Regions from separate parts of the Streptococcus sp. HN38 genome, predicted to be linked through region 2. Evidence: predicted binding sites of a transcription regulator. Region 2 holds the regulator's gene; each other region holds the start of a gene.
What was found. Region 2 encodes Rex, which represses fermentation and respiration genes when NADH is low (regulators of the CRP and FNR family bind a similar motif). Its sites were predicted from a motif close to TTGTGAANTANTTCACAA; they were not measured.

Region 1: the regulator Rex is predicted to act here: its motif matches at 4,212-4,229, upstream of PHA78_RS01925 (class II fructose-bisphosphate aldolase).
Region 3: the regulator Rex is predicted to act here: its motif matches at 4,865-4,882, upstream of adhE (bifunctional acetaldehyde-CoA/alcohol dehydrogenase).

What each region holds. Positions count from the first base shown of each region.
Region 1 is NZ_CP116604.1:381,428-387,341, reverse strand. It holds tRNA gene PHA78_RS01940 (tRNA-Ala) at 115-187, opposite strand; rRNA gene PHA78_RS01935 (16S ribosomal RNA) at 383-1,931, opposite strand; gene rpmB (50S ribosomal protein L28) at 2,655-2,843, opposite strand; gene PHA78_RS01925 (class II fructose-bisphosphate aldolase) at 3,237-4,118, opposite strand; tRNA gene PHA78_RS01920 (tRNA-Leu) at 4,353-4,438, opposite strand; partial or broken gene tnpA (IS200/IS605 family transposase) at 4,808-5,338, opposite strand; gene PHA78_RS01910 (CTP synthase) at 5,537-5,914, opposite strand, start outside.
Region 2 is NZ_CP116604.1:901,798-907,711, forward strand. It holds gene radC (RadC family protein) at 407-1,087, shown strand; gene PHA78_RS04495 (gamma-glutamyl-gamma-aminobutyrate hydrolase family protein) at 1,084-1,776, opposite strand; gene PHA78_RS04500 (redox-sensing transcriptional repressor Rex) at 1,780-2,418, opposite strand; gene PHA78_RS04505 (DUF4649 family protein) at 2,553-2,756, opposite strand; gene PHA78_RS04510 (DUF1831 domain-containing protein) at 2,758-3,102, opposite strand; gene PHA78_RS04515 (cysteine desulfurase family protein) at 3,104-4,219, opposite strand; gene PHA78_RS04520 (ribose-phosphate diphosphokinase) at 4,230-5,207, opposite strand; gene PHA78_RS04525 (CYTH domain-containing protein) at 5,351-5,914, opposite strand, start outside.
Region 3 is NZ_CP116604.1:307,220-313,133, forward strand. It holds gene PHA78_RS01580 (SEC10/PgrA surface exclusion domain-containing protein) at 1-984, shown strand, start outside; gene PHA78_RS01585 (hypothetical protein) at 1,263-1,964, shown strand; gene hisS (histidine--tRNA ligase) at 2,079-3,362, shown strand; gene adhP (alcohol dehydrogenase AdhP) at 3,442-4,467, opposite strand; gene adhE (bifunctional acetaldehyde-CoA/alcohol dehydrogenase) at 4,913-5,914, shown strand, end outside.

The DNA.
Region 1 (5,914 bases), 520 kb from region 2:
AGGAGATAACCAACGACGTGTCTTTAGACACTAGGTGGTTTTGACTTATTCCTAGGAAGTTTAGGTTCGTATTCAGTTATCTTAGTTATCTAGGCTACTCTGTATTCTAGATAATGGAGCCTAGCGGGATCGAACCGCTGACCTCCTGCGTGCAAAGCAGGCGCTCTCCCAGCTGAGCTAAGGCCCCGTACATTTTTATGTACCTGTTAACGTATTTAATTGTTTCGATATAATATCATTTTTGAGACGCTGGCCCCTGTCGTGCACTAGCTCCGCTAGTTTCGACAAAGCTTCAACCTAAAGGTTTCGCTTAGCTGAGCTAAGGCCCCACAAGACCTCTCAAAATTAAAGAAGACTGACGTACAGGTTTCCATTTCCTTAGAAAGGAGGTGATCCAGCCGCACCTTCCGATACGGCTACCTTGTTACGACTTCACCCCAATCATCTATCCCACCTTAGGCGGCTGGCTCCTAAAAGGTTACCTCACCGACTTCGGGTGTTACAAACTCTCGTGGTGTGACGGGCGGTGTGTACAAGGCCCGGGAACGTATTCACCGCGGCGTGCTGATCCGCGATTACTAGCGATTCCGACTTCATGTAGGCGAGTTGCAGCCTACAATCCGAACTGAGACTGGCTTTAAGAGATTAGCTTGCCGTCACCGACTTGCGACTCGTTGTACCAGCCATTGTAGCACGTGTGTAGCCCAGGTCATAAGGGGCATGATGATTTGACGTCATCCCCACCTTCCTCCGGTTTATTACCGGCAGTCTCGCTAGAGTGCCCAACTGAATGATGGCAACTAACAATAGGGGTTGCGCTCGTTGCGGGACTTAACCCAACATCTCACGACACGAGCTGACGACAACCATGCACCACCTGTCACCGATGCTCCGAAGAGAAACCCTATCTCTAGGGCGGTCATCGGGATGTCAAGACCTGGTAAGGTTCTTCGCGTTGCTTCGAATTAAACCACATGCTCCACCGCTTGTGCGGGCCCCCGTCAATTCCTTTGAGTTTCAACCTTGCGGTCGTACTCCCCAGGCGGAGTGCTTAATGCGTTAGCTGCGGCACTGAGTCCCGGAAAGGACCCAACACCTAGCACTCATCGTTTACGGCGTGGACTACCAGGGTATCTAATCCTGTTCGCTCCCCACGCTTTCGAGCCTCAGCGTCAGTTACAGACCAGAGAGCCGCTTTCGCCACCGGTGTTCCTCCATATATCTACGCATTTCACCGCTACACATGGAATTCCACTCTCCCCTTCTGCACTCAAGTTTGACAGTTTCCAAAGCGTACTATGGTTAAGCCACAGCCTTTTACTTCAGACTTATCAAACCGCCTGCGCTCGCTTTACGCCCAATAAATCCGGACAACGCTCGGGACCTACGTATTACCGCGGCTGCTGGCACGTAGTTAGCCGTCCCTTTCTGGTAAGATACCGTCAAATGAGAAACTTTCCACTCTTCTCACAGTTCTTCTCTTACAACAGAGCTTTACGATCCGAAAACCTTCTTCACTCACGCGGCGTTGCTCGGTCAGGGTTGCCCCCATTGCCGAAGATTCCCTACTGCTGCCTCCCGTAGGAGTCTGGGCCGTGTCTCAGTCCCAGTGTGGCCGATCACCCTCTCAGGTCGGCTATGTATCGAAGCCTTGGTAAGCCGTTACCTCACCAACTAGCTAATACAACGCAGGTCCATCTCATAGTGAAGCAATTGCTCCTTTCAAGTACCTACCATGCGGTAAATACTGTTATGCGGTATTAGCTATCGTTTCCAATAGTTATCCCCCGCTATGAGGCAGGTTACCTACGCGTTACTCACCCGTTCGCAACTCATCCGTCTAGTGCAAGCACCAGACTTCAGCGTTCTACTTGCATGTATTAGGCACGCCGCCAGCGTTCGTCCTGAGCCAGGATCAAACTCTCATAAAAAGTTTTGATTCAAACTCAAGCTATTGCTAGCTTTCCGTTTTATTGTTCTTTGTCATTGACGATTTATCCTTAGATAAATCACCCTGCACGTTTGGTTCGTCTTCTTTAATTTTCAAAGGTCTTGTCGTTATCGCGCTCGCGACAACTATCTTAGTTTATCATTTCTTCAACTTCTTGTCAACACTTTTTTGAAACTTTTTTTCGTTTCTCTGTTAACTAGTCCCCTCAAGAGACAACTCATTCATTCTATCATCTTCTGATGGTCTTGTCAACACTTTTTCGAAACTTTTTTTCGTTCCTCTATTAACTAGCCCCTCATGAGACAACTCATTCATTCTATCATGACTTATATACATTGTCAACTAGTTTTTGGGATTTTTTGGATTTTTTTATGAAATTTGGCGAAAAACTGAGAAAAACTCTCTATTCTTCCAGTTCGTGATTTCCTTCTTGTAGACCCCGTACGGATATGCTCTCTCGTACAACTCCTAATGTCAATCCAAGTTTATATGTTCGTGCTTGAGAAAATCTCCCACATCAATACACAGTTTATTTTTGACATCATTCCTTCTTTGTTAACTTTTCAGCAACAATGTGAAGAGCTATATAGCTGATATTCTTTCCTGTTTATTATGTAGTGGCCGAATTTGCTCCTCACCGACTTTATATCTAGGCTATTTTTCCAAAAACAAAAGTCGCTAGATTTTTCTAACGACTTTGTTATTATACGCGTTCAACTTTGCCTGATTTTAGTGCACGTGCTGAAGCCCAAACTTTTTTAGGTTTACCATCAATCAAAACAGTTACTTTTTGAAGGTTTGGTTTAACTGCGCGTTTAGTTTGGTTCATAGCGTGTGAACGGTTGTTACCTGATACAGTCTTACGACCAGTGAAATAACATACTTTAGCCATTGTATCTTCCTCCTCATTTGATCAAATATATCGGATGTGCTAGCACCACATACCATACTATTCTAACAGAAAAGATTGGACTTGGCAAGAATTATTTTCATTTTTATTTTTTTAAAGTATCTATACTCATAGGTAAATATTTTAACACTACTGTTTGCGTCCCATCCATAATTCTTCGTTCTCTAAGTCATTAGAGTCATGAAAACTTTGGAGCAGTTTATATTTTAACTGTTCTCTGCTCACTTCTATCGTAGATTTCTTCATAGCAAAGAACTAGATCAAACTTAATCAACTATTATAATAAAAAGGATTCTCGAAAGAAAATCCTTTTTGGTTTAATCTAAGAAACTTATGCTTTGTTTGCTTGAAATCTAAGATTTCTTCGCAGTTACATTAAGCTTTGTTCGCTGAACCGAATACGTCGATACGCTCTTCAACAGATGCTTGGATAGCTTTCACGCCGTCTGCCAAGAATTTACGTGGGTCAAAGAGTTTTTTCTTATCGTATTCTGCTTCGTTTGCTTCATAAGCTGCTGCAAACTTACGAGTTGCGTTTGCAAATGCGATTTGGCACTCAGTGTTTACGTTAACTTTAGCAACACCCAATTTGATTGCTTCTTGGATTTGTGCATCTGGAATACCTGAACCACCGTGCAATACGATTGGGAAACCTGGTACAGCTTCAGTCAATTTACGCAAGTGGTCAAGGTCAAGACCTTCCCAGTTTGCTGGGTATGGACCGTGGATGTTACCGATACCTGCTGCCAAGAAGTCAATACCAGTTGCAACCATTGCTACTGCATCTTCAATTGGAGCCAATTCACCAGCACCTACGATACCATCTTCTTCACCACCGATAGTACCAACTTCAGCTTCAACTGAGATACCTTTAGCGTGCGCCAATTCTACAACTTCTTTTGCTTTTGCAAGGTTTTCTTCTACTGGAAGGTGTGAACCATCAAACATGATAGAAGTGTAACCAACTTCGATACACTCAAGTGCATCTTCGTAGTGACCGTGGTCAAGGTGAATAGCAACTGGAACTGTAATGTTCATTGATTCAATCAAGTTTGCAATCAAGTTACGAGCTACTTTGTAACCACCCATGTACTTAGCTGCACCCATAGAAGTTTGGATAAGAACTGGAGCTTGTTTTGCTTCTGCTGCACGCAAGATAGCTTGAGTCCACTCAAGGTTGTTTGTGTTAAATCCACCAACTGCATAACCGTTGTCACGCGCTGCTTGGACAAATTTTTCTGCTGAAACTAATGGCATTTCGATAGCCTCCTAATATTTTTTGAGGTTGCACCTCATACTCTTCTATTCTACCATTTTTATTTTGAAAATGCTAGTTGAAACCGTCTAGTTTTGAGAAAACTTTCACATATCTTTTCATGAAAGCCATAATAATGCCTGTTTCGTATCATTCTTGTAATTTATGAACTAGCATATATCGTGCTCTGCACTTATCTAGACAAAGCAAAAGGACTAGCCTTAGCTAGTCCACTATGCGGAGAGTGGGACTTGAACCCACACGACCTAAAGCGGTCACAGGATCCTTAGTCCTGCGCGTCTGCCAATTCCGCCATCCCCGCTTAACACAAGAACTAGTATATCATTAGGTACTAGCCTTGTCAACACTTTTTTTGAATTTTATTTTTTATTTTTACCTTTTTTGCCAAAACGTATTAATTTAGCTGATTCTTTTGCAATATTCTACTATATAATGCTTAAAACCATCTAGACAATGATGCCATATGGGGGTGGTATTTCGTATTTTCTTCTATAAAATACTGACACTTTTTTTGTTTCTTTATATAAAATCATGACCACCCGTCAAACGGGTGGTTTGAACAAGGGCTATAAGCCCACATCACCAGCTAGCGCCTAAAGACGCTGGCTTTCACTTTGTTCAAGCCTCACTGCTTTTGACTCGTCACTAGCCTCTTAAAGAGGCATTCGTACTACTTGCCATTATCCCTAAAGGGATCTTCATACTCTTTTACACTTAACTTATCAAGTGCTATATCATGTTTAACTCGCTTTCAATATCTTACCTCGTGAAGAAATCATCCACTGGATAATTTCTTTATTCTTGTATATGTTTCTTAATCGTGGCTTCATTAAGTCCAACTTACACTCTTCAACAATTCCCCAAATTGTTGAAGCTCTCTGCCCAGAAATGACGATTCCCAAATTTATAGAGAGATTGGCGTGTTTATCAAACATCATAAGAGCACTCTTGCCTTTTAAATAGCCCATAAAACTGGATACACTTAACCTTGGAGGAATACTGACTAACATGTGAACATGGTCTGGCATCAGATGACCTTCGATAATTTCAACACCTTTATAACTACACAATAGTCGAAATATCTCTCCAAGACTACTTCGATATTGATTATAGATAATTTTTCGTCTATACTTAGGGGTGAAGACAATGTGGTAGAACACAGCCACTTTGTATGTGATAAACTATGTGCCTTTTGCGCCATATTTTTCTCCTTTCGCTTTACAATAGGCTTGAACACCTTTATTGTATCGCGTTTGGAGTTTTTTTGGTATAACCTTCGTCGCGCACCCGCATAGCGGGTGGTTTATTTGTCACGCACCTTACGGAGCGTGACGGACTAAAAGTCACATAATATAAAAGAAGATTGAATAATACCAATCTTCTTCTATAACAGTTATACTTATTTTTCATTCTCCATAGCTGCTGAAACAAAGGCTGTATACAAACCTTCAGGGCGATTAGGACGAGATTGTAGTTCTGGATGATATTGGCAGGCAACGAAGAATTTATTTTCTGGAATTTCAACAATTTCTACCAAACGGTTGTCTGGTGACACTCCTGAGAAAACAAAACCTGCTTTTTCAAATTGTTCACGGAAGTCATTGTTAAACTCATAACGATGACGATGGCGACGTTGTACAACTTCTTGATTATCATAAGCAGCTGCAGCCTTGGAGCCACGTTTGAGCTTGCTTGGATAAAGACCTAGGCGGAGAGTTCCTCCTAAATCTTCCACACCAATTTGATCACGCATGATGTCAATAATTGGATATTTGGT
Region 2 (5,914 bases):
CTCAGCACTTCGTGTTTCACACTCCAAATCTGACCTCTACGACTGATACGAACAGAGTTCGCTTCATTTCCAACCTCCAACAGTCAGAGTAGTGACTGTTGGAGCGCGGAAATAAAACAAACGAAGTTTGTGTCAAAATAGTCCAGTGGACTATTTTAGCCCAAACCTAAATGTTTGGAAGTGAGGGGAGCTCTTCTATGAATGGCTGAGTTCTTTCCCACTCCCTTTCTTTATCTCTTTCCTATTTTCAGGAGATAAGCTGAAAAGGGCTATCCCCAGCCCTTTTCACTATTCAAGGCAATCAAAATCGAATAAAGAAGTGGTATAAGACTGAGGAGATAATCTTTGGTTTTATATGGCTTCTTTTTTTGCAAGATTTTACGAATAGATAGGTGAGGAGGAAATTATGTATCAAATTGAATTTAAAGAAGAGGCCATTCTACCTAGAGAACGTTTAGTAGAAGTTGGAGCTGAGCGTCTCAGTAATCAGGAACTACTAGCAATTTTTATTAGAACTGGGACAAAAAAAGAACCTGTTTCTATTCTCTCCAATAAATTATTGAATCGTTTGGAGAGTTTAGCGGCTCTAAGAGAACTATCAATTGAAGAATTGCAAAGTTTGACTGGCATTGGGCGCGTCAAGGCGATTGAAATTAAGGCTATGATTGAACTTGGAAAACGTATCAATCAATCAGAGCTACTCTTAAATGAGAGAATTTTGGGAAGTGAGAAGTTGGGACGTAAGATGATTCATGAAATCGGGCATAAGAAGCAGGAGCATCTAGTTGCACTTTATCTCAATACCCAGAACCAGATTATCAGTCAAAAAACGATTTTTATTGGGAGTGTTAATCGTAGTATTGCAGAACCACGTGAAATTTTGCATTACGCAGTAAAATGTATGGCAACATCGATTATCATCGTTCACAACCACCCGTCGGGTTCAGTACAACCTAGTAGGAATGATTTGCTATTTACGGAGAATTTAAAAGAGTCCTGCGAAAAGCTAGGACTGGTATTATTAGATCATTTAATTGTTGGAAACAAGGATTACTATTCTTTTAGAGAAGAAAGTGAGTTATTTTAAAGTTTATTGACAATATAGTGGAAGAGGTCTTTTTCAATCTCACGTTTACCGTAGAGTAGTTCAGGATGCCATTGAACCCCTAAAAATTTAGTTGGGTAGGCTGAATGAACTGCTTCAATAATCTGTTGATTATCTGATAGTGCAATGATTTCTAAGTCAGGCGCTAAGTCTTTGATAGCCTGACGGTGAAATGAGTTCACACTCGGATCGGACTCATATATGTCGTAAAGTGGACTATTTTGAGTCAGTTGAATCGTTTGACTGACTTCTTGTCCGTCTATGTCTTGCCAATGGTCAGAAATTGATTGATGAAGGCTACCACCTTGAGCTACATTGTAGAGCTGTAGACCTCGGCAGATACCGAAGATAGGTTTCTGATCTTCCTGGGCAGCCCTTATGAGGGCCAATTCAAACTCGTCACGCTTTGGTAGATAATTATCGCTGTCAATAGTTCTTTCTTCGTGATAGTAACTTGGCTGGACATTTTGTCCTCCTGTTAGGATGAGTTTGTCAATAAGATGGATATAATATTTTGCCAAATCTGGCTCTGTAGCTGGAAGGATGAGTGGGAGCCCACCAGCATCTTCAATAGCTTGTACGAGGCAAGTCTGGGTATAAGAAAGCAGGGGTTCTGTATGATCCCCTGTTTTATATTCATTTCCAGAAATACCAATAACTGGTTTTTTCATTGCTTATCCTTTTCGCATAAAGTAGAGTAGTGTCTGTAATTCACTAGTCAAATCAACATACTGGACAACGACATCTTTTGGGACAGACAAGTTAACTGGTGAAAAGCTCAGAATTCCCTTGACACCAGCTTCAACAAGAATATCGGTCACTTCTTGTGCCTTGACGCTGGGTACCGTTAGAATGGCTGTCTGAGAGTTTGCTTCGCTGATACGTTCCTTGATTTCTGAGATTGAATGGATTGGGATATTTTCATCTGTCGTTCCAACAGCTGGATTATCATCTGCTTCAAAAGCCATGACTATTTTCATTTTATTTCGTTCGTGGAAGCGATAGTGTAGCAAGGCCCGCCCCATATTCCCGACTCCAACAAGCATAACATTGGTGATGGAGGTATCATTTAGAATATCCGCAAAGAAATCCATCAACTCTTTGACATTGTAGCCAAAGCCACGACGACCAAGCTCTCCAAAATAGGAAAAATCTCGGCGGACGGTAGCTGAATCGATTCCGATAGCTTCGGCAATTTCTTTTGAACTAGCTTTTTCAATATTTCCTGCATAGAAACGTTTAAAAATGCGATAATAGAGGGATAGACGTTTGGCAGTAGCGCGTGGAATATCAGATTTTTTATCGTTTTTCACTTTAGACTCCTTTATTTCGATAGAATACGCTTTATCGATTATTTATATATTAAACAGTTCTTTATTCTATTCTAGTCCAAGTTTGTGAAAAAATCAACAGATTGATTTTAAAAAAAGATTAAACAGGAAACTGTCTAATCTAGTGTTTGTAAATAGCGATAGAGATCTCCGATTGTCCCTTTGTAATCCAGAGCTTGTCCGTCTTGTGTAATGCTGGTAACTGGATAATAGTCTGGGAGGGTTAAGCAACCGGCAAAAGCCAGAATGGCTGCATCCTTATTCTCAAATGTTTGGATACGTTCTTGCTTGTAAGCGTCAAGATAGTGAATTTCAATCATACTAAGCCTCTTTTGTAAAGATGTCACGGTCAATCAAGCTATCCATGAGGAAATAGAATTTTTCTTGGATAACCTTGTTACTTTCTGGCTTAAAAATGTTTACCAGATGAAGACCAGACTTGTCGGTAATATTAATTTTAAAACCAGTTAGGTCTTGGTTGATAATAATTTTCAAGAGGAATCCTTGGTTTGAATTTGGAATTTCTTCCAGAAGACGTGTAAGCTGATAGTGACCTGCTTTGGTTTGTTCAAAGGTGTTATCACGGAGTGTATATTTTTTGATAGCAGGGCTAATGTGATAAGTAAAATTACAATCTTTTAAGGTAACTGATTGTTGGAATGCCATTTTAACCTCCAAGTATTTTCTTTAGTTCGATGATAAGAGTATCTATCTCTTCTTTTGTATTGATTTCAGATAGGCTGATACGAATGGATTCTTTCAGACGAAGGGAGTCTTTTCCATACATAGCTTCTAAAACATGGCTATTTTGGACAACACCTGCCGTACATGCGGAACCGCTAGAAACAGCAATACCTGCTAAATCTAGTTGCATGAGTAGTTGTTCATTAAGTTTACCAGGAAAACCGATATTAAGGACATGAGGGAGATGAGGTCCAGCCTGATTGAGATAATAGTCTAAGCCAGACAATCCCTCGATAATATGTTGTCGCAGTTCACTGACATGCTTATGATGCGTATCTAAGGACTCATATTGTTCTGTTAGGGCAGTCGCCATAGCAGCAATAGCAGGGAGATTCTCAGTACCTGCTCGATGTTGCTGTTCCTGCTTTCCGCCGTGGATCAAGGAATCAAATTTATGAACTTTACTATACAGGAATCCCATCCCCTTTGGACCATGGAATTTATGGGCAGAGGCCGCGAGCAAGTCAATTCCGTAGTCAGAGGGAGAAATTGCAATTTTTCCAATTGCTTGGACAGCATCTACATGAAAGACGGCCTGATGATCGGCTAGGAGCTCTCCAATTTCCTTGATGGGAAATAGCTGACCGGTCTCATTGTTAGCAAACATGACGCTGACTAAAATAGTATCTGGCCGAAGGGCATCCTGAATTTGTTGAGCGGTGATTACTTGGTTGACTGGTTGGATATAGGTTACCTCGAACCCAAACCGATCCTCTAGATACTGCATGGTATGGAGGACAGCATGGTGTTCGATAGCCGTAGTAATCAGGTGTTTTCCTTTGGATTGATGTGCAAGTGCATAGCCTTGAATAGCTAAAGTATCAGCTTCGGAGCCTCCAGATGTGAAAATAATTTGTTCGGGAGAGGCGGAGAGAATCTGAGCAATCTCTTGACGACTTTGTCTAAGACGTTGATTGGCTTTCCGACCGCTTTGATGAATACTGGAGGGATTTCCATAATTTTCTTGAGCCACTTCCATCATCCGTTGGAGTGCAGTAGGAGATAGAGCAGTGGTTGCTGCATTATCTAAATAAATCAAAGAGTTACTCCTAGTTTTCTTTTTCGGGACTAGTAAATTTGAAAAGTGGGCTGAGTGGCTGATGTTCTTGGATGCGGTGGATGGCATCTGCAATCAAGTCACTAGCTGTTAGGAAGGCGATATTTTTAGGATGCTGTTCTTTGCTTGCAACAGAATCGGTAACTAATATTTCTTTGATTGGTGCTTCATCTAAGAGTTGGGCTGCAGTTCCTGCAAAGAGACCGTGGCTGGCAACTGCATAAATTTCAGTAGCACCACCTTCTTGGACAATTTTTGAAGCTTGCGAGAAAGTGCGACCAGTATTGAGAATATCGTCCACCAAAATAGCTTTTTTACCAGCAACATCACCGATAATATAGCCTTCAGAACGCTCAGAATCATCTTGAGCGTAGTCGATAATCGCAATCGGTGCATTTAGAAATTCAGCGATATTACGCGCGCGTTTGATACCAGAATTTTTAGGACTCACAATGACGACATCTTCTCCGCAGAGTCCTTTTTCCATGTAGTAGGCCGCAAAAAGTGGTTCTGTAAGGAGATTGTCTACTGGAATATCAAAGAAACCTTGAATTTGTGAAGCGTGCAAATCAAGAGTCAATACACGGTCGACACCAGCTTTAACCAGCATATTTGCAACTAATTTAGCTGTAATTGGTTCGCGTGGAGAAGCGGTACGGTCCTGACGAGCATAGCCGAAATAAGGGATAACCGCTGTAATGGTGTTGGCACTAGCACGTTTACAAGCATCGATCATAATCAATAATTCCCACAAGTGATTATTAACCGGATAGCTTGTTGATTGGATAATGTAGACGTCTACGCCACGTACAGATTCTTCAATGTTAATTTGAATCTCACCATCAGAAAACTGGCGAGAAGACAGCTTTCCAAGAGGAATTCCAGCAGAATCAGCAATTTTTTCAGCAATATCACGGTTGCTATTGAGTGAGAATAATTTAATGTTATGTTCACCGAGTGGTTGTACCATTTTAAAGTAACTCCTTTTACACACTGAGCTTTTATGATGACATAAAAGTATTTTTACAATAGATAGTTCTATTCTATCAAAAAAATGAAAAATTTTCAGTAGTGAAACTAAAAAATCAACCTTATTTGGCTGATTTTTTATAGTTATTTCATGTAGGCAGCTGTTCGTGCGACCTTACTACTAGCATATTTGAATTGAATTGATTTCTTCTTAAGGAATTCATCAAAAAGAATTTTCCCTGCATCTGCATCGGTCACTTCAACTTCTAATTCGTAATCTTTTTGTCCCACATAATCATTTTCATCGAGGGCCATAAGACCTATAGATGTCTGTTTCTCATAGCGTTTTGTCGTAAGGCTTCCCCAGACAGCAAGTTTATCAAGTGGAATTTCGGTTGCAGAAATAATGTCAGAAATTTGTCCTGCGGGTAGTTGAAAATTTTCCAGTAAATGATGAGCAGTTTGGATGTCTAGAACTTGGTTATATTCTTGATTTCCGACTTCTTGTGGAATTTTTAAGGTTAGTTCTGCTGAGTCCTCAAATGTACGAATACGGAGTGAAAAGCGGTGATTCTTCATATCTAGGTCTGGGGTATCAATGTAGTGGTTTGTTTGAAGAATTGGGCTCACATCTGAAAAGTCAGTAAGCAGGCGTTTGTATTCGGATTTGGTCAGTAAGGTTTTATACTCAATTTCAAGGTGGTTTTT
Region 3 (5,914 bases), 590 kb from region 2:
TCAGACAAAGCTAAGTCTGACTTAACTGAAGCAAGTGATGCTTATGCTAAAGCTCTTGAATTGAAGACTCAAGCAGAGAAAACTCTTGCTGATGCTACTGCAACACCGCTTCAAACACAGGTAGCAGAAAATAACTTGCGTCTTGCTACTATTGCTTTGCAAAATGCTGAAACTCGTAAAGCAGACGCTCAAAAAGCTGTTGACAACTTCTCAGCAAATCTTGCTGAAAAGAAAGCAGCTTTTGATACTGCTAAAGCTGAACTTGCTACAGCACAAGCTACTGCAACTGCAAAAGCTGAAGCTCTTAAAACAGCTCAAGCTAACCTTGCAACACAACAAGCAACACTTGATAGCTTGAACAAAGATAAAAACGCTCTTCTTGCAGAAAAAGACCGCTTGGTTGAAGAAGCTAAAGCACTTGCTACTGAGTTGAAAGGTTATCTTGAAGCACCAGCTATTCTTGCTAACGCTCAAGCAACCCTCACAGAAAAACAAGCGGCTCTAACTGAAGCACAAGCTAAAGCTGAAACAGCAAAAAACAAACTTGAAACTGTTACTGCTAAACTTGCTGAAGAAGAAAGCAAATTGGCTGAACTTCAAGCTGAGTACAACAAACTCAAAGACCTTGAAGACAAAGCAAAAGACAATGTGATTGCAACGCTTCCAGACGGAACAATTGTTGCAGTACCAAAAGATGCACCAACTGCTGCTGAAAAACCAGCTGTTGATGTAGATGCAGTCAAACAAGCTCTTGATAAAGGTCAAGATGTAACAGTTGTTGACGGGGAAGTTGTGGTGACGAACCCACAAGCAGGTGTCACCGTGACACAAACAGCTACTGGAGAAAAAGTGACATATTCACGTGTAGAACGTGCTAAGACCTTGCCAAACACAGGGGAGCAAACAAGTCTGTTGACACTCGCAGGTGTGACAGTATTATCTAGTCTTGGTCTTGCAAGTGCAAGAAGACGCAAACAAGGATAGGTAGTCAATATAAAAAATCTTCTTACTAAAGATAGTAGGAAGATTTTTTGGATTGCTAAAATTATTGAAAAGCTTGTTCTATTCCGACAGTTTTGGGGAATTTTTAATGATTTCTTTTACCGTTAATTGGAATGGTGATGTTTATTGAGAAGAGTTAAAACAGAAAAAAATCTAGGACTTTGCTAAAATAGTCAAAAAAGAAAGAAAATACTTGACAGCATATATATATATAATGATTATAGGACGAGTTCCAATTATTCAATATAAAGGAGAGCTGTATGAAAACAGTTGGAAAGTTTTTTGCGAAAAAGTTGGCTAGCCTCTTAGTCTTGCTGCTGGTTTTAGGTATAGGTATTTTCTGGTTTAGAAATAGCATCCTAGCATGGTTCCAGGGAACCCATAAGGTTCAATATGAATTTGTCATTAAGAAGTTTGAAGCGGAAAGCAAGCTGGTTGTAGCAGGTGCTGAGGTGGATACGACTGCCAACCAGACCTTTGAAAACAATAAATTAAAGGAATGGCCAGACTGGACAGAGCCTATTACCAAGCTCTTTGTTGGGCGGGAAATGTCTGTAGATATTCCTGTGCAGACGGAGTTCAAGCTGGTCTTGGAGGGCATTGGTCAGTCTGATGTTCAGATTCAAAACAATACCTTAACCTTCAAGAAACCTGTGCTTGTTGAAGTTGATTCTCAGCAACATGGAGAAATCAAAATCAGCAATAATAGCAATGGTCTGCTAGACAAGGCTGTCGATGTCTTCACTTCTGGACAAAAGGCTCAGGAATTTCTAAATGACAAATCCCAAGAAGCCATTTACAAGACAAGCGAGGAAGTATCGAATGACACAGGACGCCAAGAAAAAGTAGCGGCCTTTGCAGAAACAGCCTTAGAAAACCTCCTCAATCTCAACTCCGAAGAAAAACTTGAGGTTGAAATCGAAGTTGCAGACTTGAATTTCCAGATTGTGGATAAGAAATAGTTTTTTTAAACAAGGTCGTGTCAGTAGGCACGGCCTTTTGTCTGCTCTGCCATTTCCAAAAAAGTCCAAAATATGATAAAATAAAGGGTAAGATTTAGAGAAATGAGAAAAACTATGAAACTACAAAAACCTAAAGGAACACAGGATTTACTACCGCAGGATACGGCCAAATGGCAGTACGTGGAAAACTTTACTCGTAGCATTTTCAAACAGTACAATTACGCTGAGATTCGCACACCGATTTTCGAGCATTACGAGGTGATCAGCCGTTCGGTTGGCGATACGACGGACATTGTGACCAAGGAGATGTACGATTTCTATGACAAGGGGGACCGCCATATCACTCTTCGTCCTGAAGGGACAGCGCCCGTTGTCCGTTCTTATGTAGAAAATAAGCTCTTTGCCCCAGAAGTACAAAAACCTGCTAAGTTCTATTACATGGGCCCAATGTTCCGCTATGAGCGTCCGCAGGCTGGTCGTCTGCGCCAGTTCCACCAGATTGGTGTGGAGTGTTTTGGTTCCAATAACCCAGCGACAGACGTAGAAACCATTGCTATGGCCTATCACTTCTTTGAAGAGTTGGGAATCAAGGACATTCGCCTCCACCTCAACAGTCTGGGAAATCCCGAGAGCCGTGCCACCTATCGTCAGGCCCTGATTGACTACCTGACACCGCTCAAGGACCAGCTGTCCAAGGATAGCCAGCGCCGTCTAGAAGAAAATCCCTTGCGTGTTTTGGATTCCAAGGAAAAAGAAGACAAGATTGCTGTGGAAAACGCACCGTCTATCTTGGACTATCTAGATGAAGAAAGTACAGCTCATTTTGAAGCGGTCAAGTCTATGTTGGACAGCCTAGGTATTGCTTACACCATTGACACCAACATGGTGCGTGGTTTGGACTACTACAACCATACTATTTTCGAGTTTATGACAGAGGTAGGTGGCAACGACCTGACCATCTGTGCCGGTGGCCGTTATGACGGTTTGGTGACCTACTTTGGCGGACCAGAAACGCCAGCCTTTGGCTTTGGTATGGGAATTGAACGCCTTATCCTCGTCCTTGAAAAGCAAGGCATTGAGCTCCCTCTCGACACCCAGTTAGATGTTTATATCGCTGTTTTGGGTCAGGAGGCAAATAGCGGAGCGCTTGAGTTGGTTCAAGCCATCCGCAAGCAAGGGTTCCGTGCAGAACGAGACTACCTTGACCGCAAGCTCAAGGCCCAGTTTAAGTCGGCAGATGTCTTTGGAGCCAAGGCCATCATTACCCTGGGTGGTAGTGAAATTGAATCTGGACAGGTGGTGGTTAAAAATAACCAGACAAGAAGTCAAGTTGAAACAAGCTTGGAAATCTTAAAAACAGATTTCGCAAGCATTTTAGAAGAATTGGAGAAGCAGTAGTCTAAGCTGCTTCTTTTTATTTTAGAAAGCAAAAAAGAAGCGATTGGATAATCACTTCTTGAAAATAGTGGAGAACGCATTAGTGTGAGTGGCAGAAGTCTAAGACCATGCGGCCTTGAATAGTTCCCGCTGCCATTTCATCAAAGACTGCTTCGGCATCTTCGACAGGACGTTTTTGAACGACTGGAACAACTAGTCCCATAGCACCGAAGTGGAAGGCCTCTTCTAAATCTTTACGAGTACCAACTAGTGAGCCGACCACTTTGATACCGTCTAGCACAGTCTTCACGATACTGAGGTCCATGTATTCAGATGGAAGTCCGACAGCCACCACATAGCCACCTGCACGAACGCTGTCAATAGCCTGGTTGAAGGCAACCTTAGAAACAGCCGTTACGACAGTTGAGTGAGCACCGCCACCAGTAATTTCTTTAATATATCCAGGAACATCTTCTACTTCAAGTCCGTTGATCGTCACATCTGCACCAACTTCTTTGGCGAGTTCCAATTTATCATTATTAATGTCTACAGCGATAACATGAGCGTTGAAGACTTTTTTAGCGTATTGTACAGCAAGGTTTCCGAGTCCGCCAGCACCATAGATAGCGATCCATTGACCTGGTTCCAAGTGAGCTTCTTTAATCGCTTTGTAGCAAGTAACGCCAGCACAAGTGATAGAACTTGCTTGAGCTGGATCAAGAACTTCTGGAACTTTTACTGCATAGTCTGCTGTTACAATACATTGCTCAGCCATACCACCGTCAACAGAGTAGCCTGCATTTTTTACGGTACGGCAGAGAGTTTCGCGACCGGTTGTACAATATTCACACATACCACAGCCTTGGAAGAACCAAGCAACGCTGACACGGTCGCCGACCTTCAAGCTGGTCACATCAGGAGCGATTTCTGTAACAATACCGATTCCTTCGTGACCAAGAACGCGACCAGGAACCTTACCAAAATCACCATTGGCAACGTGGAGGTCAGTGTGACAAACACCACAGTACTCAATTTGGACCAAAGCTTCGCCAGCTTCAAGTGGACGAAGTTCTTTTTCAACAACGACAACACCAGTAGATTCTGGATTAACAACAACTGCTTTCATGGCAGACCTCCTATTTATTGCAGCACATTTTTTGAATGTGTTAATATAGATATTTTCTTGTTAATAATATCACAATGTGAACAAAAATGCAAGAGTAGAGAAGGAGGAACAAATGAATATAAAATTGAAAATTATCACGTAATTACTACAAAATTTTCAAAAAAATCTATTTACATGGAAGCGTTTTCTTGATAAACTAGTATCGTAAATGTTAGAGAAAGAATAAATGATAAAGATTTGTCTTACTTTATGTATTTTTCGACCAAACAAAGCAGAAACAAATCTGAATGTTTTCTGAAAACAGGAAAAAGTAAGCGCTTTCTAAAGCAAAACAGAAAAAATGTGAAAAAATTAACAATTTCTCTTTACAAATAAAATAAAAAATAGTAGAATAACATTGTGAAAAAGTTAACAAATAGTTAGCGAGTATATTTGGAGGAACACAATGGCTGATAAAAAAGTAGTATCACCAGAAGAAAAGTTGGTAGAAGCGCGCAAGCACGTCGATGAGCTTGTTCAAAAAGGTTTGGTTGCTCTTGATGAGTTCCGTAAACTTGGTCAAGAAGAAGTAGACTATATTGTAGCTAAGGCTTCGGTAGCTGCTCTTGACAAGCACGGTGAATTGGCAATGCACGCTTTTGAAGAAACCAAACGTGGTGTATTCGAAGACAAGGCTACTAAGAACTTGTTTGCTTGTGAGCACGTTGTCAATAACATGCGCCACACAAAAACTGTTGGTGTTATCGAAGAAGATGAAGTGACAGGTTTGACTTTGATTGCTGAGCCGGTCGGTGTTGTTTGTGGTATCACACCAACAACAAACCCAACTTCTACAGCAATCTTTAAATCATTGATTGCACTTAAAACACGTAATCCAATCGTCTTTGCCTTCCACCCATCTGCGCAAGAATCTTCTGCTCATGCAGCTCGTGTTGTCTATGAAGCAGCTGTGGCAGCTGGTGCTCCTGAAAACTGTATCCAGTGGATTACAAAACCATCTATGGAAGCAACATCTGAGTTGATGAAACATGATGGTATTGCAACAATCCTTGCAACTGGTGGTAACGCAATGGTGCGTGCAGCTTACTCTTGTGGTAAACCTGCCCTTGGTGTAGGTGCAGGTAACGTTCCAGCATACATTGAAAAATCAGCAAACATCCGTCAGGCAGCACATGACATCGTTATGTCTAAGTCATTTGACAACGGTATGGTCTGTGCGTCAGAGCAAGCAGTGATCATTGATAAGGAAGTGTATGACGAGTTTGTAGCTGAATTCAAATCGTACAAAACTTACTTTGTTAATAAGAAAGAAAAAGCACTTCTTGAAGAGTACTGCTTCGGTGTGAAAGCTAACAGCAAAAACTGTGCAGAAGGCAAATTGAATGCGGACATCGTAGGTCGTCCAGCTGCATGGATCGCTGAGCAGGCCGGCTTCTCAGTACCAGAA